4 regions of the Azospirillum ramasamyi genome follow, and region 1 is predicted to be linked to each of the others. Evidence: riboswitches for the same ligand, from Rfam matches in the RefSeq annotation. Region 1 holds a riboswitch; each other region holds the start of a gene.
The links. Region 1 has a riboswitch for thiamine pyrophosphate ahead of DM194_RS12725 (ABC transporter substrate-binding protein). Riboswitches for the same ligand answer to the same signal wherever they lie in the genome.
Positions count from the first base shown of each region.

Region 1 (7,687 bases):
GAGACCGGCGCCCGCCTGGGTATAGGCCGCCTCCATGCCCACCGACGCGCCCGAGGCATTTGACAATGTGGTCGTCACCGTCAGGCGCAGGCTGTCGATCAGCGACATCTTGCCGCCGTAGAGCGCGTTCGCCTCCACCGCGTCGACGATGTCGTTGGGTCGCCAGCGCCGCACCAGCATGGCCAGGATGCCCAGCAGCAGCCCGCCCGCCACCGGCACGGCCAGCGTCCGCAGCAGGTCGGGCACCCCCTGCCCCAGCTTCTCCCCATCCGGCAGGCCGAAGGCCAGCGCCTGCAGAAACAGGACCGCCTCGTGCAGCGCCCCCACCGCCAGCCCGACCACTCCGCCGACGAGGCAGGCAAGCGCCACCACGGCCAGCACGCTGTTGCGCACGCTCCAACGGTCGGACATGGTGGTCGCGGCCGACGCGTCGAGCGCCGCATGAGAATCGCTGCCGGCGCGGGCGTTTTCGCCCACTCCGTCGATCGAAGCTGAATTGTCCGGCATGATCACGCTGACTGATGGCCCATCCGTCCTTGGACAATGGGCCGGACGGGCGAGTGTTCCGTCAGGACTTGCCGGGCTGCGGTTTCGCCTGCGGTTTCACCGTCGCCGGAGCGGAATCCGCCTGCGCCGCGGCGGGAGCGTCAGCGTTGGGAGCGGGCTCGGCTGCCTGGGGAACCGCCGGCGCGGCGGCGGGAGCGGTGCCGGCGCGGCGCAGGACCTGGGTGAGGTTGTCGCTCACCTTCTCGGCCAGTTCCACGTCCGGTTCGGCCGCCTCGTGGAAGATCACGGTGAACAGGCGGCGCTGCGACAGCAGGAAGTTCAGCGTTACGTGCAGCTTGCCCTGGGGCATGGCGCATTCGACCGAGCCGGTGCGCAGCCAGACCGAACCGGCCTGTTCGGACGGGTTCAGGTTGACCGTCGGGGTGCCTTCGCACCGCTGCTTCATGGCGTCGGCGAAGCCGTCCGACAATTCGTCGATCCTGGCCTCCTCACCCACCGCGCGCTCGCGGATGCCGCCGACGATGGGGCCGAAGCGCCAGGCGACGTCGGCCGGGCGGCGCTCCTGCGGGATCCTGTCCATCGGCACCAGTTCGGCGTCATGCACGCCCGCCGCGGTCAGCAGGCTGTCCAATCCTTCCGGCAGGCGGTTCTTCTTCTCCGCCGGGCGGCCGGCTGCGACCTTGATCGGCGGGACGTTGCCGCCCTTGTCGACGCAGGTTCTCAGGTCGCCCAGCACCTTCTTGGTGCCGGACAGCTTGAAGGCGATGCGGTCCGTCGCCGACGACACCATCAACTCGCTGCCGCCCATCAGGGCGTTGACCAGTTCCTCGTCCTTGCCGTTGGACACCACCAGCATGTCCGGCTGAGAGGCGATGGCGACCCGTTCGCGCTTCAGCTTCTTGTCCACCTCGATGGTGACCGGCCATTCGCCGCCCTTGGGCAGGTCGGCGCCGGGGATGCCGATGCCGATGTTGGTCTCGCCCCTGGGGCTGCGGGCGAACATCAGCACATGGCCGGTGGTGAATTCCCCCTCCGCCACGCAATAGGCGAAGCTGCCGTCCTTCTTCTTGGCGGCGCCGCCGTTCCAGCTTTCGATCAGTTCGCCCGGCCCATCGGGCTTGTCCGGGGCCGCGGTAGCCTGCTTGTCGCCGGGCCTCTCACCCGGCGCCGGTCCGCCGGGGACCACGATCTCTGCCTCGGGCACCGGCAGGCCGTAATAGGCGGCAGGCGGAATGCCCGGCTCGACCGGCACCAGTTCGGCCATCGCCGGCGCCGCCGCCACACCCAGCAGGAGAAGCGCGGACAGCGAAGCAGCGTAACGGGCGGTCATGACGAGGTAATCCATGGATGGTTATGGCGGCGAAGCTATCCGCGCCCGCCCCCCTCCGCAAGCCCAACCGCCCGTCCTGTTGCAGGAGGCCGACACCTGTTGCACAGGACACGCAGCGGATTTGCCTTAAACGCCGAAGAACGCATCGCGCAGCGCCTCTTCCGACAGCGCCGCCACCGGCCCGTCGCCCACCACCCGGCCCAGCCGCAGCAGGACGGCGCGCGGGGCGACCGCCAGGGCACGCGCCGCGCTCTGCTCGGCCAGAAGCACGGCGGTGCCGGCGGAGGAGATGCGGCCGACCGCGGCGAAAACCTCGTCGGCCAGCTTGGGCGACAGGCCCAACGACGGTTCGTCCAGCAGCAGCAGGCGCGGCCGCCCCATCAGCGCACGGCCAAGGCTCAGCATCTGCTGCTGCCCGCCGGACAGGCGCCACGCGCTTTCCCGGCTCTTGGCCGCCAGATCGGGGAACAGGGCGAAGACACGCTCGACATCCCGCGCGCGGTCACGGGCGGCGGGCAGGCCGGCCACTTCCAGATTGTCGCGCACGCTCATGCCGGGGAAGACCCGCCGCCCCTCCGGCACATAGCCGATGCCGCGCCGGACCCGCGCCTCCGTCGCCAGCGGGCCGAGATCGGCACCGTCGAAGCTCAACTCCCCACGCGCCGGCACGAGGCCGAGCAGCGCCTTCAGCAGCGTCGATTTCCCGGCCCCGTTGGCGCCGAGCAGCGCCACCGTCTCTCCCGCCGCGACGGTCAGCGACACGCCGTCGAGCGCCGTCGCCCCGCCATAGCCGGCGGTCAGGCCGCGGACGGACAGCAGCGCGCCTGCATGACTTTCACTCATTGCGACTTTCACTCATTGAGCGTCACCCGCCCGGCCCAGATAGGCCGCCGCCACCACCGGATCCCGGCGCACCCCGCCGGCCGGGCCGTCATAGATCACCCGCCCGCGGTCGAGGCACAGCACCCGGCCGGCCAGCGGCAGCAGGAAGCCCATGTCATGCTCCACCAGCAGGACCGCCATCCCCTCCCCCGCAAGGTCGCGCAGCAACGCGGCCAGTTCCGCCTTCTCGCCATCGGTCAGCCCGGCGGCGGGCTCGTCGAGCAGCAGGACGGCCGGCCGGCGGACCAGGGCGCGAGCCAGCTCCACCCGCCGCCGCAGCGCCGCCGGCAACCCGTCGCAGCTCTGCCCGGCAAGATCGCCGACGCCCAGCCGGTCGAGCGCCCAGCGGGCATGCGCCTCCGCAGTCGCCGCATCGGGATCGAAAGCCAGCCGGGCGGCGGCCACCGCCTCCAGCACGCCGGCCCCTTCCGGCAGGGTCGCCGCCTGGAAGCTGCGGGCCAGTCCGGCACAGGCCAGCCGGTCGGCGCGGGCACCGGTGACGTCCCGCCCGCCGAGCCGCACCCGCCCGGAATCCGGGCGCTCCAGCCCCGACAGCAGGTTGATGACCGTGGTCTTGCCCGACCCGTTGGGGCCGATCAGCCCGGTGATGCCGCCCGGCCGCAGTTCCAGCGACACGCCGTCCACCGCCCGTACGCCGCCGAAGGACTTGGCAAGCCCCTCCACCGTCAGCCCGTCCGCCGATGCGGGTGGCCGGGGCGGTTCGCGCGCCTCAGGCAGGGCGCGGGCGTTGCGGCCGAACAGGCGCCCGGCGGCGCGGTCGAGCAGTCCGGTCAGGCCGTCGGGCGCCAGCAGAATGGTCAGCAGCAGGGCCATCCCGTAGACCACCAGATAGCCGCGCTCCAGGAAGCGGAACCATTCCGGCAGATGCAGCAGCAGCACCGCGCCCAGCACCGCGCCGGCCATCCGCCCCCGCCCGCCGACGATGGCGATGGTGAGGATGGAGACCATGACCGGGAATTCCAGCACCTCCGGCGAGACGACGCGCTGGGTATGGACCGCCAGCGCCCCCGCCGCTCCGGCGAACAGGGCGCTGATGCCGAAGGCGGTCAGCCGCAGCCGCCCGACGTCGAGCCCCAAGGTTCCCGCCGCCAGAGGATCGTCGCGCAGCATCGTCAGCGACCGGCCGAGCCGCCCGCGCGCCAGCAGCCACCCGACCAGTCCGCCCAGCGCCACCAGCCCCCAGACCAGCGCCGCCATCGGCAAGCCGCGCGGCACCGTCCAGCCGAACAGCACCACCGCCGGCACCCCGGCCAATCCGTTGGAGCCGCCGGTCAGCTCCGGCAGGTTGACCGCAAGCAGATGAAGGACCTGGGCGATGCCCAGCGTCGCCAGGGCGAAATAATGCGACTCCAGCCGCAGCACCGCCAGCCCGATCGGCAGCGCCAGCAGCAGCGGCACCAGCATCGACAGCGGGAAGGTCGCCTCGAAGCCAAGCCCGTAGCGGCTGCCAAGGATGCCCGTCACATAGGCGCCGACGCCGAAGAAGGCGCCCTGCGCCAGAGACAACGCGCCGCCAAGGCCGAAGACGATCTGGAATCCGAAAGCCGCCAGCGCATAGACCCCGGCGACGGTCAGGACGCGCAGGCCGTAGGGCGAGGCGAAAGCGAGCGCGTAGACCAGGAGAGCGAGGGCGCCTGCGAACAGCGCGATACTCTCCGCCCCGACGAGCCTTCCTCTCCCCCCCGGGGAGAGGGTTGGGGTGAGGGGGATGCATGGCAAGGACCGCTCAGCCACGGCGCCGCACCGCTTCGCCGAACAGGCCCTGCGGGCGCAGCACCAGGATCGCCAGCAGCGTCAGGTACAGCGCGCCCAGCGCCACCGGATACGACAGCACCGACGACACCCCCACTTCGAACAGCGCGATCAGCAGCGCCCCGACCACCGCCCCCGGCACGGAGCCCCAGCCCCCGATGGTCACCGCGATGTACGCCTTCAAGATCAGGTCCCCGCCTGCGGTCGGGGTGACGAAATAGCGGTTGGCCAGCAGCAGCCCGGCCGCCCCGGCGCAGGCGGCTCCGATGGCGAAGGTCACCAGGATCATCGCGGTGACGGGGACGCCGCAGGCCCGCGCCATCTCGGGGTCCTGCGCCGTGGCGCGCAGCCGGCGACCCAGCTGCGTGCGGGCGAACACCCATTGCTGCGCGCCGATCAGCAGCGCCGCCACCGCGACGATGGCGAGTGACTGCTCGGGAACCGCCAGCCCGCCCAGGTAAAGCGTGTTGTCGCCGAACAGCGGCGGCGCGGCGCGCGGTTCCGGCCCGAACAGGATGGCCGCGCCGTTCTGCAGGATGATGCCGATGGCGATGGTGCTGATGAAGACCGACACCGGCGGCCGGCGGCGCAGCGGCAGATAGGCCGCCAGCGCCAGCAGCAGCCCGAGCGCCGCCATCAGCGCCAGCACCACCGGCAGCAGGGCGATGCCCGGCAGCGGGATCAGCGGCGCCAGCGCCACCGCCAGCAGCCCGCCGGCCATCACAAGGTCGCCCTGGGCGAAATTCACCGCCGAGGTGGCGTTGAGCACCAGCACGAAGCCCAGCGCCACCAGGGCATAGGCCGCCCCCAGCGCGACGCCGTTGACCAGCAGTTGAAGCGCCGCCATCCGCTCACTTCGCCGCGAGCGCGGGGTTGTCGTACCGCTTCGCCACCACCGGCACGCGGCTGGTCCCGTCATAGCAGACGATGACGGCGGAATGGGCCATGTTGCCCTTGCCGTCGGATTTGTAGGTCATGGCGAGGCCCTTGAAGGTCTCCGTCGACAGCGTCTTGGCGATGGCATCCGGTGTGCGAGCGCCGGCCTTCACCGCCTCCAGCACCATGGTCATGCCGTCATACTGGCCGAGCGCGAAGGCGTCCGGTTCCTTGCCGAAGGCGGCGCGGTAGGAGTCGGTGAACGCCTTGACCTCCGGCGTGTCGCCGGAAATGGGCGAGGCCGCGGTCTCGGCACAGACGCCCTTCAGCTCGGCCGGTTCCAGCAGGGCCGCGGTGCTCGGCTGATGCATGGCGGAGCCGGCGACGATGGGCACGGCCACCCCGCTGGACGACGCCTGCCGCAACAGCAGGGCGGTCGGGCCGGAATGCAGATGCAGCACCAGCACGTCGGGCTTGGCGGCCAGCGCCTTGGTCAGAACCGGCAGCAGATCCTTGGCCGCCGGGTCCACCCCCTCCTCGAACACCGGGGTGACGCCCAGCTCCTTGAAGGCGGCGTCGAGATGCGCCTTGCCGCTCTGCCCATAGGCGGTGGTCTGGTAGATGACGGCGGGCTGCCGCTTGCCCAGTTCCTCCACCACATAGCGGGCATGGGCGGCCTTGGTCACGGCGTCGCCGGGGAAGAAGCGGAAGACCCAAGGGTTGCCCTGCTCGGTGATCGAGGCGGTGCCCGACACGGTGACCAGCGGCAGCTTCAGTTCCTCCGCCAGCGGCAGCATCGCCAGCATCTGGGTGCCGAGCATGCTGGCGGCGACCGCCCCGACCGTGCCGCGGCCGGCGGCGCGCTCCAGCGCCGTCACCGCCGCTTCGGGCGAGGTGCCGGTATCGACGATGTCGGAGGCGATGGCGACGCCGGCCGGGGTCTGCTGCAGCGCCAGCACCGCACCGTTGCGCTGGCTGGTTCCCTCCAGCGACAGGAAGCCGGTCAGCGGCACCAGCACCGGAAAGGACAGCGTGTCGTCGGCCCGTGCGGCGGACGACAGGCAGGACGATGCGGCCAGCAGGCCGATCAGAAGAGGAAGCGCGCGCCGCATGACCAAACTCCTTCCACACGCGCCGGCAAGCGGAGCGACGCGGAGGGGACGGGGCGTTTGCGGCGATTCCGTCGGGTTCCGGTCGGCTCCCTTCGCCGGCATGACCCGGATCAGGTTCGATGGGTGTTGTCTCAGCCCGCGCATCCGCCGATCCGGCATCCGCACGGGCACCCCAGCCGTGAACAGGCGGCGAGAGTGTCGCCGCCGGGCCTGTCCTGTCAAGAACCCAGCCGGCGGCGCGCCGCCATGGTTTCACGATGCAGGATGTAGAGCCCGCTGCCGATGATGACCATTGCTCCGGCCAGAACCGGCGCGGTCGGCAGGTCGCCGAACACCAGCCAGCCGAACAGGCTGGCCCAGAGCATGCCGGTATATTCGAAGGGCGCCACCACGGCCGGCGGCGCGCGGCGGAAGGCCTGGGTCAGCAGCACCTGTGCCCCGGCGCCGATCGCCCCGACCAGCGCCATCAGCCCCAGGGCCGCGGCGGTCGGCGCCGTCCAGACGGGAATGGTAAGCGCACCGCTGACCACCGTCGTCGTCAGCAGCAGATAGAGCACGATCGACGCGCTGGTCTCCGTCCGCGACAGCCCGCGCACCGCCAGCGCCGCCAGCGCATAGAACAGCGCGGCGCACAGCCCCACCAGCACCGGCACCAGCGGCGCCCCGGTGGACGGCTGCGCCATCACAACCACGCCGCCGAACCCGACCACCACCGCGGCCCAGCGCCGCCAGCCCACCGGCTCCCCCAGCAGCGGCGCCGACAGCGCCGTGATGAACAGCGGCCCGGCGAAGCTCAGCACATAGACGTCGGCCAGCGGCAGCTCGCGGAACGCATAGAAGAAGCATCCCATGGAGATAAGGCCGGCGAAGGCCCGCCAGACATGCCCCCAGGGCCGCCGCGTCCGCATCGCCGCGATCCCGCCGCCGCGCCACAGCGTGTAGCCGCCGACCAGCAGCAGGGCGACCAGGGAGCGCACGAACATCAGCTGCGGCACCGGGTAGTCCGCGGTCAGGAGCTTGATCAGCGTGTCCATCGCCGCGAACAGCAGGATCGCGCCCAGGAAGCAGCCAACGGCATAGGGAACCGAATCGGCTTCGGCAGGCAGCAGGTCGGCGGTCTCGGCGTCGGTCATCGGATCGGTTCGAAGCGGCAATTGCGGAAGCCGCCCACATTATGGGCAATTCCGCCGGCGTCCCAATGCCGCAA
Region 1 covers NZ_CP029830.1:6,778-14,464, reverse strand. The annotation lists gene DM194_RS12750 (chloride channel protein) at 1-507, opposite strand, end outside; gene DM194_RS12745 (hypothetical protein) at 569-1,837, opposite strand; gene DM194_RS12740 (ABC transporter ATP-binding protein) at 1,964-2,680, opposite strand; gene DM194_RS12735 (branched-chain amino acid ABC transporter ATP-binding protein/permease) at 2,693-4,459, opposite strand; gene DM194_RS12730 (branched-chain amino acid ABC transporter permease) at 4,467-5,339, opposite strand; gene DM194_RS12725 (ABC transporter substrate-binding protein) at 5,344-6,480, opposite strand; TPP riboswitch at 6,551-6,665, opposite strand; gene DM194_RS28950 (DMT family transporter) at 6,699-7,613, opposite strand.

Region 2 (7,687 bases), on a different replicon from region 1:
ACAGCCGCAGCAGATCCTCCTGCAACTCCTCGCGCGTGAGGGCATCCAGAGCGGCGAAGGGCTCGTCGAGCAGAAGCAGCGCCGGATCGGCGATCAGCGCGCGGGCCAGCGCCACCCGGCTCTGCTGGCCGCCCGACAGCGCCCGCGGTCCCCGCCCCGACAGCCCCGCCAGCCCGATCCGCTCCAGCAGATCCAGCGCGCGGGCGCGGTCCTCGGCGGTGGCGCGGCGGTGCAGCGTCACCGGCAGCAGCACATTGTCGAGCACCGTCAGCCATTCCAGCAGCGTCGGCGCCTGGAAGACGAAGCCCACCGCATCGCCCGGCCCGCGCACCGCCGCGCCGTCCAGCCGCACCCGTCCGGCGGCGGGGGCGAGCAGCCCGGCGGCCAGCTTCAGCAGCGTGGTCTTGCCGCAGCCGCTGCGCCCCAGCAGGCAATGAACGGCACCCCGGCCGACCGCCCAGTCGACGCCGTCGACGATGGCGGCGGCGCCGTAATCGAAGCGCACGCCCTCGAAACTCAGGAAGGCCGGCGGTTCAGTCGGCATAGCGGGCCAATCCCTCCGCCAGCGCTTCCGCCGACCGTTCGATCTCCGTCACCGTCACCAGATCCAGCAGGTTGAACCGGCCGTCATGGTGCCAGCCCGCCTCCGGCGCGGTCATGGCGCCGAGCGCGCAGAGCCGCGTCACTCCCGCCGCCCCCAGCGGCCCGGCCAGCCGGAACAGCTCCTCCGGCGGCGCGGCGATGCCCGCGGTCTGCAGCACGGCGCGGTGCGGGGCGACGCGGCCCGCCACCTCGGCCAGATCGTCCACCGCGACCACGGCGATCGTCCGGTTCAGCGCGGTCGGCACCAGACCGTCCGGCGCGTCGGTGCAGGACACGCACCAGCCGCCCGCCGGGTCCGACAGCAGCAGATGGCCGGATCCGTCGAGGCCGCGCAACGCCTGCCCGTCGCGCCAGCCGGCGACCTCCCCGGCCTCCGCCATCGACAGGGCGCGGCGCGGGTGCTTGCGCGCCTGCGCCGCCAGTTCATGGGCGAGCATGGCGGCGAAATCCTGCGGCGACAGCCGGCCGCCGCGCTCGACGAACAGGGTCTGCGGCGAATAGCAGCCCTGCTGGTCGTAGCGGGCGATGTCATGGGCGGCCAGCCGCGCCGTCTCCGCCGCCCGCCGCGGGTCCAGGGCGGCGCGCGACACCAGCGCGAAGCTGATCTTGTGGCCGTAGGGCAGGAAGCGGGTGGTCACCGGCACCCGGTCGCGGATCGCCGCCAGCGCCGCGTTGCCGCCATAGGCGACCACCGTGTCGGCCCGGGCCAGCCAAGCCCGCTCCGCCGCCGCGTCGCCGCCCTTCCACCACACCACGGCCAGACACTCGCCCAGCCGTGGGTCGATCTCCGCCAGCAACTGCGCGAACCAGCCCGCGAACAGCGGCTCGGCGCTGGGCAGCTTGCCGACCGTGCCGGATTTCACCAGCAGGCCCGAGATCAGGCTCCACAGCGGCAGCCCCGGCACATTGCCCGCCCAGACATGCAGCAGCAGGTCGGGGCCGAAGGCGCGGGTGAAGCCGCCCTTGGGCGCCGGCTGGAACTCGTCCAGCACCAGCGGGTTGGCGAAATCCTCCGCCAGGAAGCGGCGCAGCTCATGCGCGCGGAAGGTCTTCAGATAGCCGGTCAGCCCCAGCCTGACCATCTCGGGATCATAGCCGGTGACGGCGGGCAACAGCCGCTCCGCCCGGCGGCGCCAGGGATCCTCGCGGTCGAGCAGCCGTTGCACCGCCGCGTCGATCACCGCGACGACGTGCGCCGTCGGCAGCGTCTTCAGATAGCCGCGCGCCGCCGCCCGGACCGTCGCGGCGACCCGCTCCACCTGCCCGGCATCCAGCACCGGCACCGCCACGCGCAGCGCCGCATCGCCCGACCCGAAGGTCAGCACGCGCCGCTCCACCGCGTCCGGCGGCAGGCCGGGCAGATGGCCGGCCGGTTCCGGTTCGTCGCCGAAGGCCAAGGCCGCGCTCCCCCCTCAACCGCGCGCGGCGGCGAGGAAATCCTCCACCGCCAGCGAGCAGCCCTTGGCCTGCGCCCCGGCGACGCGGCCGAGCAGGCGGAATCCGCCCTCCTCCAGGATGCCGGCATCCTCGGTCAGGATGGCGGCGACGGAGTTGACATGGGCCAGATCATGGTGGACCAGCACGCCCATGCTGCCGGGCGGCACGTCCCGGCCGGACAACGGATCGACGACGCGGCTGCGGATCCAGTGCGGCCCGGATTTCAGCGACGGGCAGACAGCGTTGCCGTCGTCGTAGAACTGGGTGCTCAGCTCCGTCATGCCGTACATGTTGATGCAGAGCCGGCGCGGCACGCCGAAGAACTCGGCCAGCCGGCCGTAGAACTCGTCAGGCTCCAGTTCCCGCGACTGGCCCTTGAAACCGCCGGTGTCGAGGATGCGGCTCCCTTCCGGCAGGGAGAAGCGGCGGCCGTCGCGCGCCATGGCGTCCATCAGATGCACGAAGCCATAGCTGGCGCCCAGCAGGGCGAAGGGCTGCCCCGACCGTTCTGCGGCGTCCAGCCGGTCATAGAGCCCGGCGGTGTCGATGCCCGCCTCGCCGATCCAATGGCGGCTGTCCGGCGTGCCGCATTCCGCCCGCGCCAGCTCCAGGTAATGGGCGAGCGAGGAGTTCGGCATCGCCGTCTCGGTCGGAAACAGGATGCCCATCGCCATCCGCCCCTCTCCCGGCATGAAGCGGCGGCGGAAGTTGAGCAGCATGGAGCGATCGTAGACCGTCAAAGTCGCGTGGTGGATCTGCCCGCGGATGCCGCCCTTGGTGGTGCCGCTGGTCATGAAGATGCGGACGGACTCCTCCGCCGGGCGGCAGCTGAGCGTCAGATCCTTGAAGGCGTTGATCGGCACCGCCGGGATGTCGCGCCAGCTCCTGACCCCGCGCGGCGTCCGGCCGCGCTGCATGGCGAAGCGGCGATAGGGCTGGTTGTGCTCGAACTGATGGGCGAAGACCGCCAGCGCCAGGGCATTGAAGGCCTCGTCGGCCGCCGCCCCGGTTCCGATGTCGGCCTCCATGAAGGCCAGAACCCTGTCGTAGATCATGCTGTCGTCGATCGCGCTCACCGCACCCTCCCCGCCCCGTTCTCTCCAAGCGGCACCGACCGGTGGAGCAACAAACGAATCCGGGACAAGCCTGTGGGGTATGGATCTGCGCGTCGGCCTCGAAGGCCTTCTCGTCCCGCATCCCTACGCCGGCATGACCCGGATCAGGTTCGAAGGGTTGCCGCGTCGCCCGGACGCGAAGGACCGGGCCGGCGGGTGTCTCAGCCTCCTTGACGAGGCTCCCCTGGGAACGGGATGGAGCCTAGAAGACCATCGCGCCGTCTGTCAACGGCGGGGATGCCGGCATTGCGGACAGCGGAAAGTGCGGCGCGGACCGGCGCCGATCGATAAAAGCAGGACAGGTGTGGAGCGGCTCACATCCCGGAATCCGGGGCTTGGGTAGGGTCTGTCCATCGGCAACACGCCGCATCCCGCGGCCCCAAGACAGGAGACCAGATCATGATCCGCACCTCCCTGCTGACCGGCTTCGCCTCGCTCGCCCTGTTCGCCGCCCCGGCGATGGCCCAGAACATCTCCGACATCTCCAACACCGCGGCCGGGATCGGCAACACCGCCAACCAGAGCGCGCTGGTCATGCAGAAGTCCAAGGGCTCCTTCGCCGGTCCGAACGTCGCCACCGTCACCAACCTCGCCGCCGGCATCGGCAACACCGCCAGCCAGGACGCCTTCGTGAAGCAGCGCAGCGGCGGCGTGTTCGGCGGCGGGTCGATGGCGACGGTCGGCAACACCGCCGCGGGCATCGGCAACCACGCCGGCCAGCAGGCGACGGTGATGCAGAGGAGCGGCGGCCTGCTGAGCGGCGGCTCGGTCGCCAATATCGGCAACACGGCGGCCGGCATCGGCAACACCGCCCTGCAGCACGGCACCGTGCTCCAGCGTTCGGGCGGGCTGGTCGGCCCCTTCAACCACAGTTCCATGCAGAACCTGTCCGCCGGCACCGGCAACTGGGCGGGACAGAGCGCCCTCGTCAAGCAGCGCTGACCGCCTTCCCCCACCCGGCTTCCTCCCCCGACCTCGCTCCGGCCGGCATCCGGCCGGAGCGTTCCTTTGTCCGGTCCCGCCCGCCGGAGCTTTTCGAGGAAAACGCCCGCAGTTGTGGGGCAGCTCACAGAGCCGTTTCAGGCATTTGGGCAAGATTTCCTCGACAACGCCGGGCAACAAGGCCGGTCAAGAAAGCCGAGGCGCGGAAGCCCGAATCCTCCCCCCCACCGAAGGAACTCCCGCCATGATCCGCAAAATCGCTCTCGGTACCCTCGCCGCCGCCCTGCTCGCGACACCCGCCCTGGCGCAGCCCAGGACCGGTGCGGGCACCGGCATGCCGTCGATGATGGCGGTGCCCGGTCTGGTCAGCACCAACGTAGCCAACGCCACCAATGTCGGCGCCGGCATCGGCAATTCGGCGCAGCAGCAGGGCACCGTTCTCCAGGGCGGCGCCCCCATCTACGGTGTCGGCCCGCTGGTCAGCACCAATGTCGGCACCGCCACCAACGTCGCGGCCGGGATCGGCAACACGGCCGGCCAGAAGCTGCTCGGCATACAGGGCAATGGCGTTCAAGTCGGGCTGAACTTCAGCGGCCGCGGCCCCCTGGTCAGTACCAATGTCGGGGTCGGCACCAACGTCACCGCCGGCCTCGGCAACAGCGCCGCCCAGTCGCTGACCGGCCTTCGCCGCTGAGCCGCCCCCTGCCCACCTCTTTCGTCCGGGAGGCCACCGATGGCGAAGTTCCCGATGATCCTGACACTCGTCGCACCCGCCCTTCTGTACGCGGCCTCGACCGTCCCGGCGCAGGCCGTCTCCCTCGCCTGCCAGACGGTCAACGGCAAGACCGTCTGCATGCGGGGCTCCGGGACGCTGAACTGCGTGACGCAGGACGGCCGGACCCGCTGTTCCGCCACGCCGTCCGACCAGCAGTCGGAAGCCGTTCCCGATACGGACATCCCACTGCTCCCCCGTCCCGTCCCACCGGAGCAGCGCGGCTTTTCCGATCACCGCGACTTCCCCTTCGGCCATCAGGCCCGCTCGCTGGATTGGGACGACGAAGAAGAGCCCTACCCCTGACTGATCCCGACCGAACCGGAGACACCGCCATGACCCGCCTTCTGACCCTGTCGCTGACGCTCGCCACCCTCGCCGCGGCGCCGGCCTTCGCCGCGACGCCGACCATGTCCCACACGCGGGCAACCACCCTCGGCCCGGTCATCCTCCAGCCCTCCCCCGGCATCCCGAAGCCGCAGCCCTGCCTGACCTGCGGCACGAAGGTTCTGCCGGGCCTCACGCCCGGCCCCACCTACGGCGGCGAGCGCGCCCTGAATCCTCAGCCGCTGCCGCCCAAGGCGATCCTCCGCTGACCGTGGGGTTTCCCATCCCCTCATCGCAAAAAGGGCGACCGGCCGGCGCCGGCCGCTCTTTTCGTGTTCGGCCCGCACACGAACGGAGCGGATGCGCTGCCAACGACGTACCGCCCTTGACGGTGCGGGACGGATCGGCTGACGGCGTACCATGCCCCGGTTAGAGGACCGGCCCGCGATGTCAGCCAGGGGGCAGCCATGACCGCGATACGGATCAACTTCGACAAGGATCTCGTCCTCGCCGGGCATTTCCTGCTCAAGCATCTGGAGCGCGAGGAACGCCACCGGCTGGCGGCCGCCGCAAGGCTGTCGCACCACCCGCGCGGCGCCATGATCTTCCAGAAGGGCGATCCCGGCGACAGCATGATGGCGGTCATCCGCGGCCGGGTGAAGATCTGCTGCCATTCCATGGACGGCAAGGAACTGGTGCTGAGCATCATCAACAAGGGCGGCCTGTTCGGCGAGATCGCCCTGCTGGACGGCGAGCCGCGCACCGCCGACGCGGTGGCGCTGGAGGAAACCGACCTGCTGGTCCTCGACCGGTCGCAGCTGATGCCGGTGCTGACGGCAACGCCGGATCTGGCATTCCGCATCATCAGCGTGCTGTGCAAGCGGCTGCGCCAGACCAGCGAACATCTGGAGGACACGCTGTTCCTGGAAGCACCCTCCCGCTTCGCCCGCGCGCTGAAACGGCTGGGCGACGCCTTCGGCAAGCCGGTGCCGGAAGGGCTGCGGCTGGACATCAGGCTGTCGCAGCAGCAGTTGGGCTGTCTCGTCGGCGTGTCGCGGGAAAGCGTCAACAAGCTGCTGAACGAATGGCAGCGCGCGGGCGTGGTCGGGATGGATGGCGGCTGCATCGTCATCCGCGACGCCCGCGCGCTGGACGAAATCGCCGAATCCTGCGGCTGAGCCTGGCCATCCGCGCCGGGTTGTGAGCCGCGCCACAGCGCCCGCGCCCCCAATGGACCTATCCTGCTCCCCATGCCCGGCCACCGATACCGGCCACAAGACTTGAGGGAGCCCGCCATGACGTCGCCCCGCAACATCCTTCTGCCGGCTGTCGCCGCCCTGCTGCTGACCGCGGGATCGGCTGCCGCGCAGGTGTCCGGCGGCATCGCCTTCCCGCCCGGCCCGATCCCCGGCGCGGCGATGGCGCAGGCCTTCGCCCAGACGCCGCGCCTGCCGGTGTCGGTGGTTCCGAACCGCCGCGGCGCTCCTCCCGGCGCGATGGTCAGCAACCCGTCGGTCAGCCGGTCAGCCATGCACCGGCAGTCGATCACCCGCATCCGCGGCGACGACGGCTATCTCGCCGGCTTCAACAAGGGGCAGTCGCTGGCCGCCAGCCGCCAGCCGCCGGTGCAGCCGGTCGATCCGAGCTTCACCTTCATCGACGCGCCCTTCATCGTGAACAACTTCAACAGCGCGCTGAACTTCGCCTTCGGCGACGGCAACATCAGCCAGCAGCAGCTTGGCGACGATGGCGCCGGGCCGGTGGAAACCGCCGCGCCTGCACCCGGACCGGAGCCCGCGCCTGTGCAGACCGCGCCTGTGCAGACCGAAAAGCCGCAAGGCCCGTCGACGCTGGACCTGCTGATGGACACGGTCGGGCCGCTGCCGCATCTGCCCTCGGCGCTGGCCCAGGGCGGGGTGCAGGTCAACAATGTGAACACCACGACCAACATGGCCGTCGGCAAGCACAACCGCGCGACCCAGACGACCGTCACGGTCCAGCGCTGACCCCGCTCAGTTCACCTCCCGCGCGACGCGGAAGCCGTTGGTGAGATAGCGCACGTCGACATCATAGCTGTTGCGCACCGTGCCGTTGATCACCTCCAGCCGGTCGCGCCAGGAACCGCCGCGCAGCACCCGCTTGCGGCAGTTGCCCTGGGTCCAGGCGCTGCCGTCGGCGGGCGCGCCCTGGTAGTTGCGGTTCCAGCAATCGGCCACCCACTCCGCCACCCCGCCGTTCATGTCGTGCAGGCCGAAGGGGTTCGGCTTGTAGCTGCCGACCGCGGCGGGGGCCAGATGCTCGTGCGGGCCGCCGCAATCGTCGCAGTCGGCCTGGACCTCCGCGCCCGTTCCCCACCAATGGGGCGTGGCGGTGCCGGCCCTTGCGGCGAACTCCCATTCCGCCTCGCTCGGCAGGCGATAACGCTGTCCGGTCTTGCGGCCGAGCCACGCCACATAGGCCTGGGCATCCTGCCAATGCAGGTTATGGACAG
Region 2 covers NZ_CP029832.1:338,479-346,165, forward strand. The annotation lists gene DM194_RS20890 (ABC transporter ATP-binding protein) at 1-544, opposite strand, end outside; gene DM194_RS20895 (acyl-CoA reductase) at 534-2,000, opposite strand; gene DM194_RS20900 (LuxE/PaaK family acyltransferase) at 2,016-3,095, opposite strand; TPP riboswitch at 3,219-3,351, opposite strand; gene DM194_RS20905 (hypothetical protein) at 3,555-4,097, shown strand; gene DM194_RS20910 (hypothetical protein) at 4,342-4,791, shown strand; gene DM194_RS20915 (hypothetical protein) at 4,831-5,175, shown strand; gene DM194_RS20920 (hypothetical protein) at 5,205-5,465, shown strand; gene DM194_RS20925 (Crp/Fnr family transcriptional regulator) at 5,664-6,374, shown strand; gene DM194_RS20930 (hypothetical protein) at 6,492-7,202, shown strand; gene DM194_RS20935 (SUMF1/EgtB/PvdO family nonheme iron enzyme) at 7,209-7,687, opposite strand, start outside.
Region 2: linked by a shared signal. The riboswitch ahead of DM194_RS20900 (LuxE/PaaK family acyltransferase) and the one ahead of DM194_RS12725 (ABC transporter substrate-binding protein) in region 1 are both predicted to bind thiamine pyrophosphate.

Region 3 (7,687 bases), on a different replicon from region 1:
GCACGATCGCCGTCGATCCGGACTTCATGTTCACGGTGACGCAGACGGTTCGCAACACCGGCGCCAATCCCGTCACCCTGCTGCCATACAGCCTGGTGTCGCGCACCGGCACGCCGCACACCTCGGGCTATTACATCCTGCATGAGGGCCCGCTCGGCGTCTTCAACGGCACGCTGACCGAGCGGTCCTACGAGGATCTGCGCAAGAAGGGCACCGAGTCGATCGAGACCACCGGCGGCTGGCTCGGCATCACCGACAAGTACTGGCTGGTGGCGGTCATTCCAGAGCCGACGGAGAAGGTCGACGCGCGCTTCGTCTACAGCGCCGTCGGCAACGCCGACCGCTATCAGGCGGACTTCATCGGCAATCCGATCACCGTGGAGCCGGGCGCCTCTGCCCAGAACACCGATCGCCTGTTCGCCGGCGCCAAGCAGGTGAAGCTGCTGGATGCCTATTCGGACAAGCTGGACATCAAGAACTTCGACCTCGCGATCGATTTCGGCTGGTTCTACTTCCTGACCAAGCCCTTCTTCTACGCGCTGGACTTCTTCGCGCGGGTGCTCGGCAACTTCGGCCTCGCCATCCTGCTGCTGACCGTCTGCGTCAAGGCCGTCTTCTATCCTCTCGCCAACAAGTCCTATCAGGCGATGAGCAAGATGAAGGCCCTGCAGCCGAAGATGCAGGAGCTGCGCGAGAAGTTCAGCGACGATCAGGCGCGCATGAACCAGGAGCTGATGGCGCTGTACAAGCGCGAGAAGGTCTCCCCGGTGTCCGGCTGCCTGCCGATCCTGATCCAGATCCCGGTGTTCTTCGCGCTCTACAAGGTGCTGTTCGTGACCCTCGAGATGCGGCACGCGCCCTTCTTCGGCTGGATCCACGACCTGTCCGCGCCCGATCCGACGACCATCTTCAACCTGTTCGGCCTGATCCCCTGGGATCCTCCCTCCCTGCTGCATCTCGGCGCCTGGCCGCTGATCATGGGCGTCACCATGTGGCTGCAGCAGAAGATGAACCCGGCCCCGCCGGACCCGATCCAGCAGAAGGTGTTCCAGTTCCTGCCCATCGTCTTCACCTTCATGCTCGCCGGCTTCCCGGCCGGTCTGGTGATCTACTGGGCCTGGAACAACCTGCTGTCGGTCGCCCAGCAGTGGTCCATCATGCGCCGCATGGGCGTGAAGGTCTGATCCTCGGATCTCCGGCCCCTCGGCCAGCGATCCCTCTGCCCATCGTCTGAGACCTGCCGCCGGCAAAGACCCTTGACGGGACTTTGCCGGCGGTATGTTTTTTAGCTCGCATCAACGAAAGCGCCCGTCATGACCACCCCCGACACGCCGACCCCCAACACCCCCAGCATCGTTGCCGGCTTCGACGAGGCCGCGCTGGAGGCCGGGCGCCTGCTGTTCGCCAAGGAGTGCGATTTCGTCTGGGGCGCCAATGCGCTGAACCAGCTTCCCGAGGCCGATCTGCCGGAGGTCGCCTTCGCCGGGCGGTCGAATGTCGGCAAGTCGAGCCTGGTGAACGCGCTGACCGGCCGCAAGACGCTGGCGCGCACCTCCAACACGCCGGGGCGCACGCAGCAGCTCAACTTCTTCAACCTGGGCAACCGGCTGAAGCTGGTGGACATGCCCGGCTACGGCTATGCCAAGGAATCGAAGGAGAAGGTGGAGGCGTGGAACGACATGGTCCGCCGCTTCCTGCGCGGGCGGGTGACGTTGCGCCGGGCGCTGGTGCTGATCGATTCGCGCCATGGCCTGAAGCCCAACGACCATGAGATCATGGAGATGCTGGACCGCACCGCCGTGCCCTACGTCGTCGTGCTGACCAAGGCGGACAAGGTGAAGGCCGCAGACCTGGACAAGGTGCGCCGCGACACCGAGCTGGGGCTGAAGAAGCATCCCGCCGCCTTCCCGGACATCCATGTCACCAGTTCGGAGAAGGGCACCGGCATCGCGGAACTGCGCGCCAGCCTCGCCGCGCTCGCCCTGGCCGCCGAATAGCACGGAACGACGGCGATGGGTGAGATCTCCCCCGCGCTGCTGTTCCTGATTCAGGCACTGCTGCTGATCGCCGGGCCGTTCCTGCTGTGGCGGCTGGGCGGCGGACGCCACATCGCCCCGATGGTCGTCATCCAGATCCTGTTCGGGGTGGCGCTGGGGCCGTCGCTGTTCGGCCGGCTGGCTCCGGATCTCTGGGGGGTGCTGTTCGCGCCGGCCGCCCTGGCGCCGCTGTCGGGCCTCGCGCTGATGGCCGTCGTCTTCTTCGCCTTCCTGACCGGGCTCCATCTCGACCCCGCCGATTTCCGCGGGCGGGGAAGCGCCTTCGCCACGGTGGCGCTGTCCAGCATGATCGTGCCGACGCTGCTGGGCGGAGCGCTGGGCTGGTGGCTGGCCGGCGCCTATCCCGAAATGACCGGGACGCACGCCACGCCGGGCCTGTTCGCCGCCGCTTTCGGCATCTGCGTCGGCGTTACCGCCCTGCCGGTGCTGGGCGCCATTCTGCGCGAGATGGGGTTGCTGGGCGATCGGGTCGGGCGGCTGGCGTTGGGCTATGCCGCGGTGAACGATGCGCTGCTGTGGCTGCTGATCACCGGGGTGCTGGCCTGGGCCTCGGCGGAGGGCCTGGCGGGCGGCCCAGTGGGTGGGCAGGCCGGGGGTGGGGGCGGCTGGGCGGTCGTCCAGGTCGGGCTGCTGGGCTTCGCCTATGTCGGGGTGACGGTGCTGGCCGTGCGCCCGCTGCTGGACCGCCTGCTGGAGCGGGTGGCGCCCGACGGGCGGATGGGCGACACCGCGGTGGTGGTGACGTGCGTGACCCTCCTGTCGTCGGCCGCGGTGACCGAACTGATCGGCCTGCATTACATCCTGGGCGCCTTCGTCGCCGGCACCGCCATGCCGCGCCGCTTCGCCGCCGCCATCCTCGACCGGCTGGAGCATTTCTCCACCCTGATCCTGCTGCCCTTCTTCTTCACGCTGACCGGGCTGAAGGTGAACCTGACGCTGGACGACCCGGCGCAGTGGACGGTCTTCGCGCTCGCCACCCTGGCGACGCTCGCCGGCAAGATGGCCGGAACGACGCTGCCCGCGCGCCTGACCGGCGAGAGCTGGCCGGACGCCCTTCGGCTGGGCACGCTGATGCCCTGCAAGGGGCTGATGGAGGTGATCGTGCTGACCGTCCTGCTGGAGGCTGGGGTGCTGTCCGGCGCCTGTTTCTCGGCCATGGTGCTGATGGCGGTGGCGGTGACCGCGCTGACCCAGCCGATGACCCGGCTGGCCGGATGGCGGCGCCCGGCCGGCGCCGCGTCGGCCGCGTCGGCGGGCGGGCGGCACGGGGGTATGTGACGGTTAAATTGCCCCCTAGGCAACCGCCCGGCCTTTCCGTTAAAGAAGCCCAACCGTCCATCCCGACAAAGGGCAATCTCCCGTGCAGACTCCCACCCGTGACGAGTGGCTCGCCAAGGCCCGTACCCTGTCCGAAGCGCTGCCTTACATGCGCCGCTATGCCGGGAGCACCTTCGTCATCAAGTACGGCGGCCACGCCATGGGCGACGCCAGCCTTGCGGAGCTGTTCGCGCGCGACATCGTCCTGCTGAAGCAGGTCGGCATCAACCCGGTGGTCGTCCATGGCGGCGGCCCGCAGATCGGCCAGATGCTGGAGCGTCTGAAGATCAAGTCCAGCTTCATCGACGGCCTGCGCGTCACCGACAAGGAGACGGTCGAGGTGGTCGAGATGGTGCTGGCCGGCTCCATCAACAAGCAGATCGTCGCCGCCATCAACAGCGCCGGCGGCCGTGCCGTCGGCCTGTCGGGCAAGGACAGCAACCTGATCACCGCCCGCCGGCTGGAGCGCGTGCAGCGCGACCCCGACAGCAACATCGAGAAGGTGCTGGACCTCGGCTTCGTCGGCGAGCCTTACAAGGTCAACCCGGAGATCCTGCACGCGCTTGCCCAGTCGGACATCATCCCGGTGATCGCGCCGGTCGGTTTCGACGTGAACGGCGACACCTACAACATCAACGCCGACACGGCGGCCGGCGCGGTCGCGGCGGCGGTGAAGGCGGCGCGCTTCTTCCTGCTGACCGACGTCGCCGGCGTCCTCGACAAGGACAAGAAGCTGATCGAGAAGATGTCGCTGGAGGATGCCCACAAGGCCATCGCCGACGGCACCGCGTCCGGCGGCATGATCCCGAAGATCGAAACCTGCATCGGTGCCGTGGAGCAGGGCGTCGACGCCGCTGTTATCCTGGATGGCCGCGTGCCGCATGCGCTGCTGCTGGAGATCTTCACCGAAGGCGGTGCCGGCACCCTGATCGGCAAGGCCTGACGCCGCAACGAGGGAACCCGATGTCCGACCTGCGCAAGGACCTGCTCCGCCAGATGAAGGCCATCCGCGACCGGATGGACCCGAAGCTCGTGGAGCGCGCCAAGCTGGCGGCGTTGGGCAAGGTTCCCTACGACAGCGACTCGGCGAAGGAGGCGGTCGGCCATTTCCTGGACGCCAAGCGGGATGGCGGCGCCTTCCGCCGCAAGCTGGAACAGGCGCTGAAGGCGGAGGGCACGCCGCTCGACCTCGACGGCGGCGAGTGGCCCCCGGCCGCGAAACCTCCTGCGAAGCCAAGACGCGGCGGCAGGATGACGTAGAAGTACCGCTCCGCCTCCAACCCTTCCCCGTTTTCAGCGGCGGAGGGTTGGGGAGGGAGCACAGCATACCGGCGCCTCGAACCACGCAAGGAGCACTGCCTTGCTGCATGTTTTCGTCAATGACGGCGGTCTGCTGCGTTGGGCCAGGGAGGCCGCGGACGACGCGGGGCCGCTGCCCGAGGCCACCGTCTGGCTGGATCTGATCAACCCGACCGCCGAGGATCTGGCACGGGCGGAGGCGCTGATCGGCACCAGCCTGCCCACCCGCGAGCAGATGGCGGAGATCGAGGAATCGAGCCGCCTGCGCGTGGCCGGCGGCGTCCTGACCATGACCGTCACCGCCCTGGTCTGGGCCGACACCGACGAGCCGCGCATCGCCACCGTCAGCTTCGTGCTGGCAGGGCGCCGGCTGGTCACCATCCACGACATCGATCCGCAGGCACTGCTGGCCTTCCGCCGCCGCGCAATCCATGGGCAGCTGCCCGCCTCGCGCGGCGAGCTGGTTCTGGCGGCGCTGGTGGACGGGATGGTCGACCGCACCTCTGCCGTGCTGCGGCGGACCGGGGTGGAGCTGGACGCGCTGAACCGCCGGTTTTTCCGCGGGCGCAAGCTGCGCTCGCGCGGCGAAACCCTGGACGACGCCCAGACGCTGAAGCGCATCGGCCATGCCGGCCATCTGATCGGCAAGGCCCGCATCAGCCTGGCCAGCCTGTCGCGCATGACCGATTTCCTGGCGCGCGGCGATGGCTGGAACCCCGGCAAGGCGACGCGGCGCTGGGCCAAGACGACGCTGCAGGATCTGCGCGGACTCGACCAGTATGCCCGTTTCCAGGCCGGCAAGGTCGCGTTGGCGCTGGACACCGCGCTGGGCCAGATCAACGTGGAGCAGAACGAGATCGTCAAGATCGTCTCGGTCCTGACCGTCCTGCTGTTTCCGCCGACCCTTGTCGCCAGCATCGGCGGCATGAATTTCCAGCAGATGCCGGGGACCGGCTCGCTTTTCGGCTATCCCGGCGCCTTGGGGCTGATGCTGCTGTCGGCACTGCTGCCGATGATCTATGTCCGTCTGAAACGATGGATGTGACGCGGCACCCATGCCGTACGGTCTACGGATCGTCCGCGGTCCTTTCCTTTTGACAGGGGGTGTCCGTCCCGGCAGGATGGGCGCATTCCAGGGGGGTCCCGACAGGGGGCTGAGATACCAACGGCCGGACGGCGCCAAGCGTCTGCGGCAGCGTGGTGACCCTTCGAACCTGATCCGGGTCATACCGGCGAAGGGAGGGACCTCGTGACGGGCCGCATATCGGCCGCGTCCGGCCGTATCGACACCCGCTGTGGGCGATGACCGCAGCGGGCAACGCCCAAGTCAGGGAACGGCCCGCACGAAGACACCGCACCTCCGTCCGCAGTCCCGGGTTTGTCCGCCCAACTCCGACGGAGAAACCCAATGCCTAAGGACTTCAACGAAACCGCGATCCGCATTTCGACCGGCCCGCTGCCGTCGTCGCGGAAAATCCATGTGCCGGGCACGCGCTTCCCCGACCTGCGGGTTGCCATGCGCGAAATCCTGCTGTCGGGCGGCGAGACGCCGCTGACCGTCTATGACGCCTCCGGACCCTACACCGACGAGAGCGTGGCGATCGATGTGCGGGCCGGTCTGGCCAGGCATCGCCGCGGCTGGATCCTGGCCCGTGGCGATGTGGAGGCCACACACGGCGGCGTGCTGCGCGCCAAGGGCGGCGCGGCCGTTACGCAGATGGCTTATGCCCGCGCCGGCATCGTCACCGCGGAGATGGAGTACATCGCCGTCCGCGAGAATCTGGGCCGTGCCGCCGCGCTGGACGCAGCACGCGACGGCGAGGATTTCGGGGCCGGGATTCCCGACCTCATCACGCCGGAATTCGTCCGCGACGAGGTGGCGCGCGGGCGGGCGATCATCCCGTCCAACGTCAACCATCCCGAGTCGGAGCCGATGATCATCGGCCGCAACTTCCTGACCAAGATCAACGCCAACATCGGCAATTCCGCCGTGACCTCCTCCATCGAGGAGGAGGTGGAGAAGATGGTCTGGGCGATCCGCTGGGGCGCCGACACGGTGATGGACCTGTCCACCGGCGCCGACATCCATCAGACCCGCGAATGGATCCTGCGCAACTCCCCGGTGCCGATCGGCACGGTTCCGATCTATCAGGCGCTGGAGAAGGTGAAGGGCAGGGCCGAGGATCTGACCTGGGAGCTGTTCCGCGACACGCTGATCGAACAGGCGGAGCAGGGCGTCGATTACTTCACCATCCATGCCGGCCTGCGGCTGGCCCATATCCCGCTGACGGCCAAGCGGGTGACGGGCATCGTCTCGCGCGGCGGCTCGATCATCGCCAAATGGTGCCTGGCGCATCACCGCGAGAACTTCCTCTACGACCATTTCGCCGACATCGTCGAAATCTGCCGTGCCTATGACGTGGCGCTGTCGATGGGCGACGGCTTGCGGCCGGGCAGCCAGGCCGACGCCAACGACGCCGCCCAGTTCGCCGAGCTGGAAACCCTGGGCGAGCTGACGAAGATCGCCTGGGCGCGCGACGTGCAGGTGATGATCGAGGGGCCGGGCCATGTGCCCATGCACAAGATCAAGCACAATGTCGAAAAGCAGCTGGCCCTGTGCGGCGAGGCGCCCTTCTACACCTTGGGGCCGCTGGTGACGGACATCGCGCCGGGTTACGACCACATCACCAGCGCCATCGGGGCGGCGATGATCGGCTGGTTCGGCACGGCGATGCTCTGCTACGTCACGCCGAAGGAGCATCTGGGCCTGCCTGACCGCGACGACGTGAAGGCCGGCGTCATCGCCTACAGGATAGCCGCCCATGCCGCCGACCTCGCCAAGGGCCATCCGGCGGTGCGGCTGCGCGACGATGCCATGTCGCGCGCCCGTTTCTCCTTCCGCTGGCGCGACCAGTTCGCCCTGTCGCTCGACCCCGACACGGCGATGGCCTATCACGACGAGACCCTGCCGGCCGAAGGGGCCAAGACCGCGCATTTCTGTTCGATGTGCGGGC
Region 3 covers NZ_CP029829.1:287,457-295,143, forward strand. The annotation lists gene yidC (membrane protein insertase YidC) at 1-1,184, shown strand, start outside; gene yihA (ribosome biogenesis GTP-binding protein YihA/YsxC) at 1,314-1,997, shown strand; gene DM194_RS01315 (cation:proton antiporter domain-containing protein) at 2,013-3,335, shown strand; gene argB (acetylglutamate kinase) at 3,418-4,317, shown strand; gene DM194_RS01325 (hypothetical protein) at 4,338-4,634, shown strand; gene DM194_RS01330 (magnesium transporter CorA family protein) at 4,735-5,718, shown strand; TPP riboswitch at 5,798-5,931, shown strand; gene thiC (phosphomethylpyrimidine synthase ThiC) at 6,082-7,687, shown strand, end outside.
Region 3: linked by a shared signal. The riboswitch ahead of thiC (phosphomethylpyrimidine synthase ThiC) and the one ahead of DM194_RS12725 (ABC transporter substrate-binding protein) in region 1 are both predicted to bind thiamine pyrophosphate.

Region 4 (7,687 bases), on a different replicon from region 1:
CTCTCGGTGACCGACCGGCAGAGCACCACCTACACCGTCTCCGGCGCCCCCGACGGCGACCGCAACCTGATCATCGAGCACCCGCGCCGCCCCGGCTGGGAGCTTGCCGAACCGGCGGGCGCCAAGCCCGACGCGACCGCCACCGCCTACCGCCTGCCTCTGGCGGTGCCGGCCGGCAAGACGGTGACGCTGACCGCCACGCTGGAACGGCCGCGGCAGGAGCGGATCGTGCTGACCGACCTGACCGCCGACCAGATCGCCGCCCGCGCCGACGCGGCCGAACTGCCGGCGGAGGTGCGTCAGGCGCTGACCGCGCTGGCCGGCCTGCGCACCGCCGTCGCCGAGAAGGAGCGACGCATCGCCGAGCTGGAGCGCGACCGTGCGGAGCGCATCGCCGACCAGGACCGCCTGCGCGAGAACCTGAAGGCCCTGCCCGCCGGCAGCGACCTGCACAAGCGCACGCTGGCGAAGATGGCGGAGGCCGAGAACCGCCTCGACACGCTGGCCCGCGACCTGACGGCCGCACGCGGCGAAGCGGAAGCCGCCCGCCAGACCCTGCGCGAGCGGGTGAAGGCTCTGGCGATCTGAGGAGCCCGGCAATGCCTTAACCCCCTCTCCCCTCCGCGGGAGAGGGGCTGCCCGCCTTCCAGGTGCCGGACTTCCTTCGCGGACTCGTCAGCCGGCACGGTCGAGTTGCTTGAGGAAGCCGATGTAACGGTTGATGTCCTCCATCCGCCGGGCATGGTCGTTCAGATCGGACAGGCGGCCTTCGATGGCCGTCTGGGCCCCCTCCACCTCGTCGATGACGGCGTGGATGTCGGTCTGCAGGGCATGCGCGGCGGTGGCGGCCTCGTCCATGCGGGCGCTGGTGTCGTCCAGCTGGCCGCCGACCGAGCGGACGGAGGTCACCACCTGATCGATGGCGCGGCGGGTGTCGCCCAGCGTCTGCTTGGTGTCGTTGGCCAGCTTTCGCACCTCCGCCGCGACCACCGCGAAGCCCCGTCCCGCCTCACCGGCCCGCGCCGCCTCGATGGTGGCGTTCAGCGCCAGCAGGTTGGTCTGGCTGGCGATGCCGTCGATCACCGACAGAACCTTCTCGATGCTCTTCACCACGGTGGACAGCTGGCTGAACTCGCGGACCAGCTCCTCCTTCCGTTCGGCATGGCCGTCGAACAGGCCGGCATGGCGGTTCAGCGTCGCCTCGATGGCGGACATGGAGCCGCCGATGCGCGCGGCGTAGCTGGCGGTTTCCTGCACGCCGCTGTTCAGCGTGACCAGGGCGTCGAGGTAGCTGCGCATCCGCTCGATCACGCTGTTGCGGATACGGCTCAGCAACTCCATCCGGTTGTAGCGGGTGGCGATGAAATAGCTCTGGAACCGGGCGTAATGGACCGGGAAGCGGTCGACCATGTCGTCGGGAAAGGCGGTGCCGGGCGGGACCTCGAAGAACATCAGGGCCGACAGGGTCTCGTTGATGTTGATGCCCAGCAACTCGCCGAAGGTGGAGAAGCCGGCGGCCGTCAGCCCGTCGAAGGCATGCACCCGCGACAGCTGGTCCGGGTTGTTCAGGCGGCGCAGGATGCAGTCGTTCAGGATGGCGCCCACCGGCCGCGGTTTGCCGCGCAGATAGGCCCTGAGGTCGTCATCGGTCTGGCGGACGAAATCGGTGGCTTCCACCAGGCACAGCGAATCGCCGGGATTGACGTCGCAATAGAAGGCGACCTCCCCCTTCTCGAAATCGAAGCCGGAGATGGAGCGCACGAACAGCTCCCCCTCCATCTCGATGGCGAAGGTGTTCTTGGCGAGCCTGGCCGGAACCTCCTGCGGCTTGCAGCGCAGCGCCTGGGCCAGCGCGTCGATGAAGCTCACCACCTCGAAGCCGTCGCGGTCGATCACGCCACGCACTGTGCGGCGCATCGGGTCGGCGTCCACCACCGCGAAGCGGGTCTGGGTCGGGCGGAAGTTCTGCGACTTGAAGATGCCGTAACGGATGCCGGGCGCCATCTTCAGGAAGATGGTCAGCGCCGCGTTCTCCAGCACGCGCTGGCCGTCGAACAGGCGGGTGTTGCGGAAGTCCAGCGTGCCGCCGGCCGAACCGCCGATGAACAGGCAGGGGAAATGGCCGGAGCGGTAGACCGCCTCCATGAACCAGCTTTCGCTGGCCGACAGCCCGTCGATGAAGGTCAGCGCCACCGTGTCGTGGCTGTCGACCGCGAAGGGAACGCGGACGCGGTCCAGCTCGCCGCGGATCGCCTCCACCCGTGCCGGGACGTCGCGGGTCGGCCGGCCGCCGCGCAGATCCTCGCAATGCAGCGGGACCGCGTGGATGCTGATACCGGCGAGGAGGCGCGGGCTGAAGGACTGCAGGACCACGCTGTCCCAGCGGTCGGCGGCCTTGCGGTAGAGCGGCTGCCCTTGCCCCGCGCACAGCTCGCCCGCGGTGGAGACCAGCACCAGCTGCGTCGCCGCCGGCAGGGCGGAACGCACCGCGCGGGCGGTGGCGGCGAAATCGACATGAGGCGACACGAAGCCGACCACCAGCGCCGGGGCGCCGGCGGCGAAGCCCAGCCCCGCCAGTGCCTCCGCGCCGATCCGTGCCGCCGGCAGGCACAGGCTGCGGATCGGCGCCTCCGGTCCGGCTGCGGCCGTCGCGGCGGCGGCGTTGCCGGGTTCGGCAGCATTCGGGACGGCACCGGAGGCCGCAGACTCTGAGCGGAAGAAGGACAGCATGGCGGACGTTTCCTCGGTCGCTTGTCGTTTGATTCTGCAAACCGGCCGCGTTGATCGTTTCATCGATGCCGGGCCTGCGGACAATTTGCGGACAACTTAGCTTCGGATCGGTCACCGGCCTCATACGGGAGATTCCGTATCGGGCCGTGGCATCCGGTCGCACAACTTGATGGGGTGATCGCCGATTCCGCTTGTGGGACCAGCAAAACATTGGCATAAGGCAAGCCATAGGCCTGGGGTGCCGTGCGGTGGTCGCGCGGCTGAGAACACACCCATCGAACCTGTCTGGGTAATTCCAGCGAAGGGAGCCGCCGCATGCTTCATGCGCCCGATCCGTACCCGTTATCCGTTTCCGAAACCGGAAGCCGTCCTTCCGTCGCCGTCATCGGCGCCGGCTGCATCGGCCTTGCCATCGCCTGGAGGCTGGCGTCGGCCGGCTGCCGCGTCGATCTGTTCGAGCGCGGACAGGCGGGCCGCGGCGCCACCCATGCCGCCGGCGGCATGCTGGCCGCCTGCGTCGAGACCGAACCGGGCGAGGACGGGCTGCTGCCGCTGACCCGCGCCTCCCAGGCGCTGTGGCCGGATTTCGCCTGCGACCTGGAGGCGGCGAGCGGCATGTCGGTGGACCTGCGCACCGAAGGCACCATGGTCATCGCGCTCAACGCCGACGATGCCGCCAAAATCCGCTTCCTGCACGGCTTCCAGCGCGACCTCGGTCTGCCGGTGGAATGGCTGGGCGGGGCCGAGGTGCGGCGGCGCGAGCCCTTCCTGCAGCCCGGCGTGGCCGGCGCCCTGTTCTGCGCCGGCGACCATCAGGTCGACAACCGCAAGGTGGCGGCGGCCCTGCGCCGCGCCGCCGAGGCCGCCGGGGCCCGCCTGCATGAGCAGTGCGGCGAGGTGACCCTGGCGGTGGAGGGCGGACGCGCGGTTGGCGTGCGTGTTGCTGCAACTCTGCACCGGGCCGACCGGGTGGTTCTGGCCGCCGGGGCCTGGTCGGCCGGCGTGCCGGGACTGCCGCCCGCCGCGAAACCGCCGGTGCGGCCGATCAAGGGGCAGATGGTCTGCCTGCGCATGGACCAGCGGCTGCCGCTGCTGCGCCATGTGGTGTGGACGCCCGGCACCTACCTGATCCCCCGGCTGGATGGCCGGCTGCTGATCGGCGCCACGACGGAGGAGCGCGGCTTCGACGACCGGCTGACCGCCGGCGGCCAGTTCGCCCTGCTGGAAGGCGCCTGGCGCGCCCTGCCCGGCATCGCCGAACTGCCGATCGAGGAGACCTGGGTCGGATTCCGCCCCGGCAGCCGCGACGACGCGCCGATCCTGGGCGAGAGCGGCATCCCCGGCCTGATCCATGCGACCGGCCACCACCGCAACGGCATCCTGCTGACTCCGGTCACCGCCGACGGCATCGCCCGGCTGGTGCTGACCGGCGAGACCGACCCGCTGCTGCGCCCCTTCGCCGCCGACCGCTTCGTTGCGGCGGGAGCCGCCGCATGAGCGCCGTCCTCCGCGTCAACGGCCGCGAAGAGCCGCTGTCCGCCGCCTCGGTCGCCGAGCTTCTGGCCGCGCGCGGCATCGCCGAGGGGACGCTCGGCGTCGCCGTCGCCCTGAACGGTGCCGTGGTTCCCCGCCGCCGCTGGCCGGAAACCCCGCTCCAGCCCGGCGACAGCCTCGAAATCGTCCGCCCGATCCAGGGCGGCTGAACCTGTTTTCCCTCTCCCGCCCCGGAAGAGGGAAGGGGCCCATGCGGGGCATGGGAAGGATGAGGGGTGGCGCAAGGAGCCGTTCGGTTCTCGATCCTTGGTCTTCTCCTCACCCTCCCGCCTTCGGCGGGCTCCTCCCTCCCCCGGCGCGGGAGAGGGCCTTGGAAAAGGCTCCCACCATGTCCAAAACCATTCCCGATACCCTCACCATCGCGGGTCGCGGCTTCGGCTCGCGCCTGTTCCTCGGCACCGCCGGCTATCCGAACCAGCAGGTGATGCTCGACGCGCTGGAGGCCAGCGGCAGCGAACTGGTCACGCTGGCGATCCGGCGCATCAGCCTGGACGGCTATTCGGAAAGCCTCGTCGACGTGCTGGCCCGCGCCACCGCCAACCGCCCCGCCGGCCCGGTCGGGCTGCTGCCCAACACCGCCGGCTGCATGACCGCGAAGGAAGCCGTGCTGACCGCCCAGCTGTCGCGCGAGGCGCTGGATACCCCCTGGATCAAGCTGGAGGTCATCGGCGACCGCGAGCTGCTCTATCCCGACGTGGAGGAGTTGCTGCGCGCGACGGAGGAGCTGGTGAACGACGGCTTCGTCGTGCTGCCCTATTGCAACGACGATCCCGTCACCTGCCGCAAGCTGGCCGACCTGGGCGCGGCGGCGGTGATGCCGCTGGGCGCCTTCATCGGCTCCGGCATGGGCATCCGCAACCCGCACGCCATCGAGACGATCTGCGCCCGCAGCCCGGTGCCGGTGGTGCTGGACGCCGGCATCGGCACCGCGTCCGACGCGGCGCTGGCGATGGAGCTGGGCTGCGCCGCGGTGCTGCTGAACACCGCGGTGTCGAAGGCGCGCGATCCGGTGCGGATGGCGGCGGCGATGCGCGACGCGGTCAGCGCCGGGCGCGGCGCCCATCTGGCCGGCCGCATGCCGATGCGGGCCTATGCCGAACCCTCCAGCCCCCAGATGGGCCTGATCGGCGGCTGACGGCGAGGGGGGCGTGCCTCTTGCGGCTGTCCAATCGGCCGCTTGATCCGGCGCGGCGGCTGACGCAGGCTGTCGCGCATCGCCCCTAAAGCCGGAGAGCTACGACCGTGCCCGCCATTTTCGAACCCCGCACCCCCGACTGGAAGGCGCGCTGCCTCGCGTCCTTCGAACAGCAGCCGATCTGCAGGACGCTCGGCATCGAGATGGCGGCGATGGAGCCCGGCTTCTGCGAGATGCGGCTGCCCTTCCGCGCCGACCTGACGCAGCAGCACGGCTTCTTCCATGCCGGCATGGTCAGCACGCTGGCCGACAATGCCGGGGGCTATGCCGCGCTCACCCTGATGCCCGCCGGGGCGGAGGTGCTGGCGGTGGAATTCAAGATCAACCTGATGTCGCCGGCCAAGGGCGACGTCATGATCGCCCGCGCCCGCGTGGTGAAGCCGGGCCGCACCCTGGTCATCACCCAGGTCGAGGTGTCGATGCTGGACGGCGGGGTGGAGAAGGATTGCGCCCTGATGCAGCAGACCACCTTCTGCGTGATGCCGAAATGACGGCCTGACCGGCTCGAACGGGGCCTTCCGGCCGTTCCGGGGCGGCGCTCACAGCAGGAACGCCGACGCCAGCCCCAGGAAGGCCAGGAAGCCGATCACGTCGGTGATGGTGGTCAGGAACACCGCGCTGGACACCGCGGGATCGACGCCCAGCTTTTCCAGCCCCAGCGGGATCAGCGCGCCGCTGAGCCCCGCCACCACCAGATTGATGATCATGGCGAGCCCGATGACGATGCCGATCATCGGGCCGTACCAGACCAGCGCGATCACCCCCACCATCACGGCGAAGATGCCGCCGTTGATCAGCCCGACCAGCAGCTCCTTCCCCACCACCCGCATGGCGTTGGCGGAGGACAGCTCGTGCGTCGCCAGCGCGCGGACGACGACGGTCAGCGTCTGCGTCCCGGCATTGCCGCCCATCGAGGCGACGATGGGCATCAGCACCGCCAGCGCCACGATCTGCTCGATGGTGCCCTCGAACAGCGAGATGACGCCCGAGGCCAGGAAGGCGGTGACGAGGTTGACGGTCAGCCAGCCGACACGGCCGCGGGCGATGTCGGCGATGCCGCTGAACACGCCGGTGTCGCCCGACCCGCTCAGCTTGCGCAGGTCGTCCTCCGCCTCCTCGTCGATGATGCGGACCACGTCGTCGACGGTGATGACGCCGATCAGCCGGCCGACGGCATCCACCACCGGGGCGGAGACCAGCGCGTATTGGCGGAACAGGTTGGCGACCTCCGCCCGCTCCATGGTGGCGGGGATCGCGTCGACCTCGCCGGTGACCAGATCGGCGATGCGCACGGCCCGGCGCTGGCGCAGCAGGCGCGACAACGGCACCGCGCCCCGCACCCGATGCATCGGGTCGACGATGAAGATGTCGTAGAAATCCTCCGGCAGCGTGTCGGTCGCCGCCCGGACGAAGTCGATGGTCTCGCCCACCGTCCAGTATTCCGGCACCGCGACCAGCTCGCGCTGCATCATGCGGCCGGCGCTGTCCTCGGCGTAGGTCAGGTTCTCCTGCACCAGCGCGCGTTCGGCGTCGGGCAGGTTCGCCAGGATCTGCGCCCGCGTCACCGCGTCCAGATCCTCGATCAGCTCGACGGCGTCGTCGGTGTCGAGGTCGGCGACGGCGGCGGCCAGCTCCTGCGGCTCGAACCGCTCGATCAGCGATTCGCGCAGATCCGGGTTCAGGTTGGACAGCACCTCGCCGTCCAGCTCCGCCGGCAGCAGGTCGATCAGTTCGGCGCGCTCGGCCGGGTCGGCCTGCTCGATCAGGTCGGCGATGTCGGCGGCGTGCAGCCCCTCCAGCCGCGCCAGAACGGCGTCGCGTTCGCGGGCGCGCAGCAGGGCGACGATCTCTTCCACGAACTCCGGCTCGACGCCGTAGGGACGTTCGTCCTCCGCCTCATGGCCCATGGGACGATGGCCATGGGGATGGGCGGCGCTGTCCGGCCGCAGGTCCGGGGTATGGGGATCGGTGTGCATGCCGGCACACTCCCTTCGGCGATGGCAAAGCCCGAATGCCGGCATGGACACCGACGGCACGGCAACGGCAACGCGGCTCCGCGACATCGGACGGCAGGCCGGCGGCGTTCGGGGTATGCGGGTTGTGGAAGGCCTTCGCGCGGTACCTTGGTCCCGGCGTAAAGGACGGGAGCGGCACCGGCGGCAGCGCCCCCGACATAGAGGCGCCGCCCCCGTTTGTCCAGTCCGGCCG
Region 4 covers NZ_CP029829.1:184,353-192,039, reverse strand. The annotation lists gene DM194_RS00850 (hypothetical protein) at 1-588, shown strand, start outside; gene DM194_RS28915 (methyl-accepting chemotaxis protein) at 676-2,730, opposite strand; TPP riboswitch at 2,955-3,054, shown strand; gene thiO (glycine oxidase ThiO) at 3,046-4,227, shown strand; gene thiS (sulfur carrier protein ThiS) at 4,224-4,433, shown strand; gene thiG (thiazole synthase) at 4,613-5,419, shown strand; gene DM194_RS00825 (PaaI family thioesterase) at 5,527-5,970, shown strand; gene mgtE (magnesium transporter) at 6,019-7,455, opposite strand.
Region 4: linked by a shared signal. The riboswitch ahead of thiO (glycine oxidase ThiO) and the one ahead of DM194_RS12725 (ABC transporter substrate-binding protein) in region 1 are both predicted to bind thiamine pyrophosphate.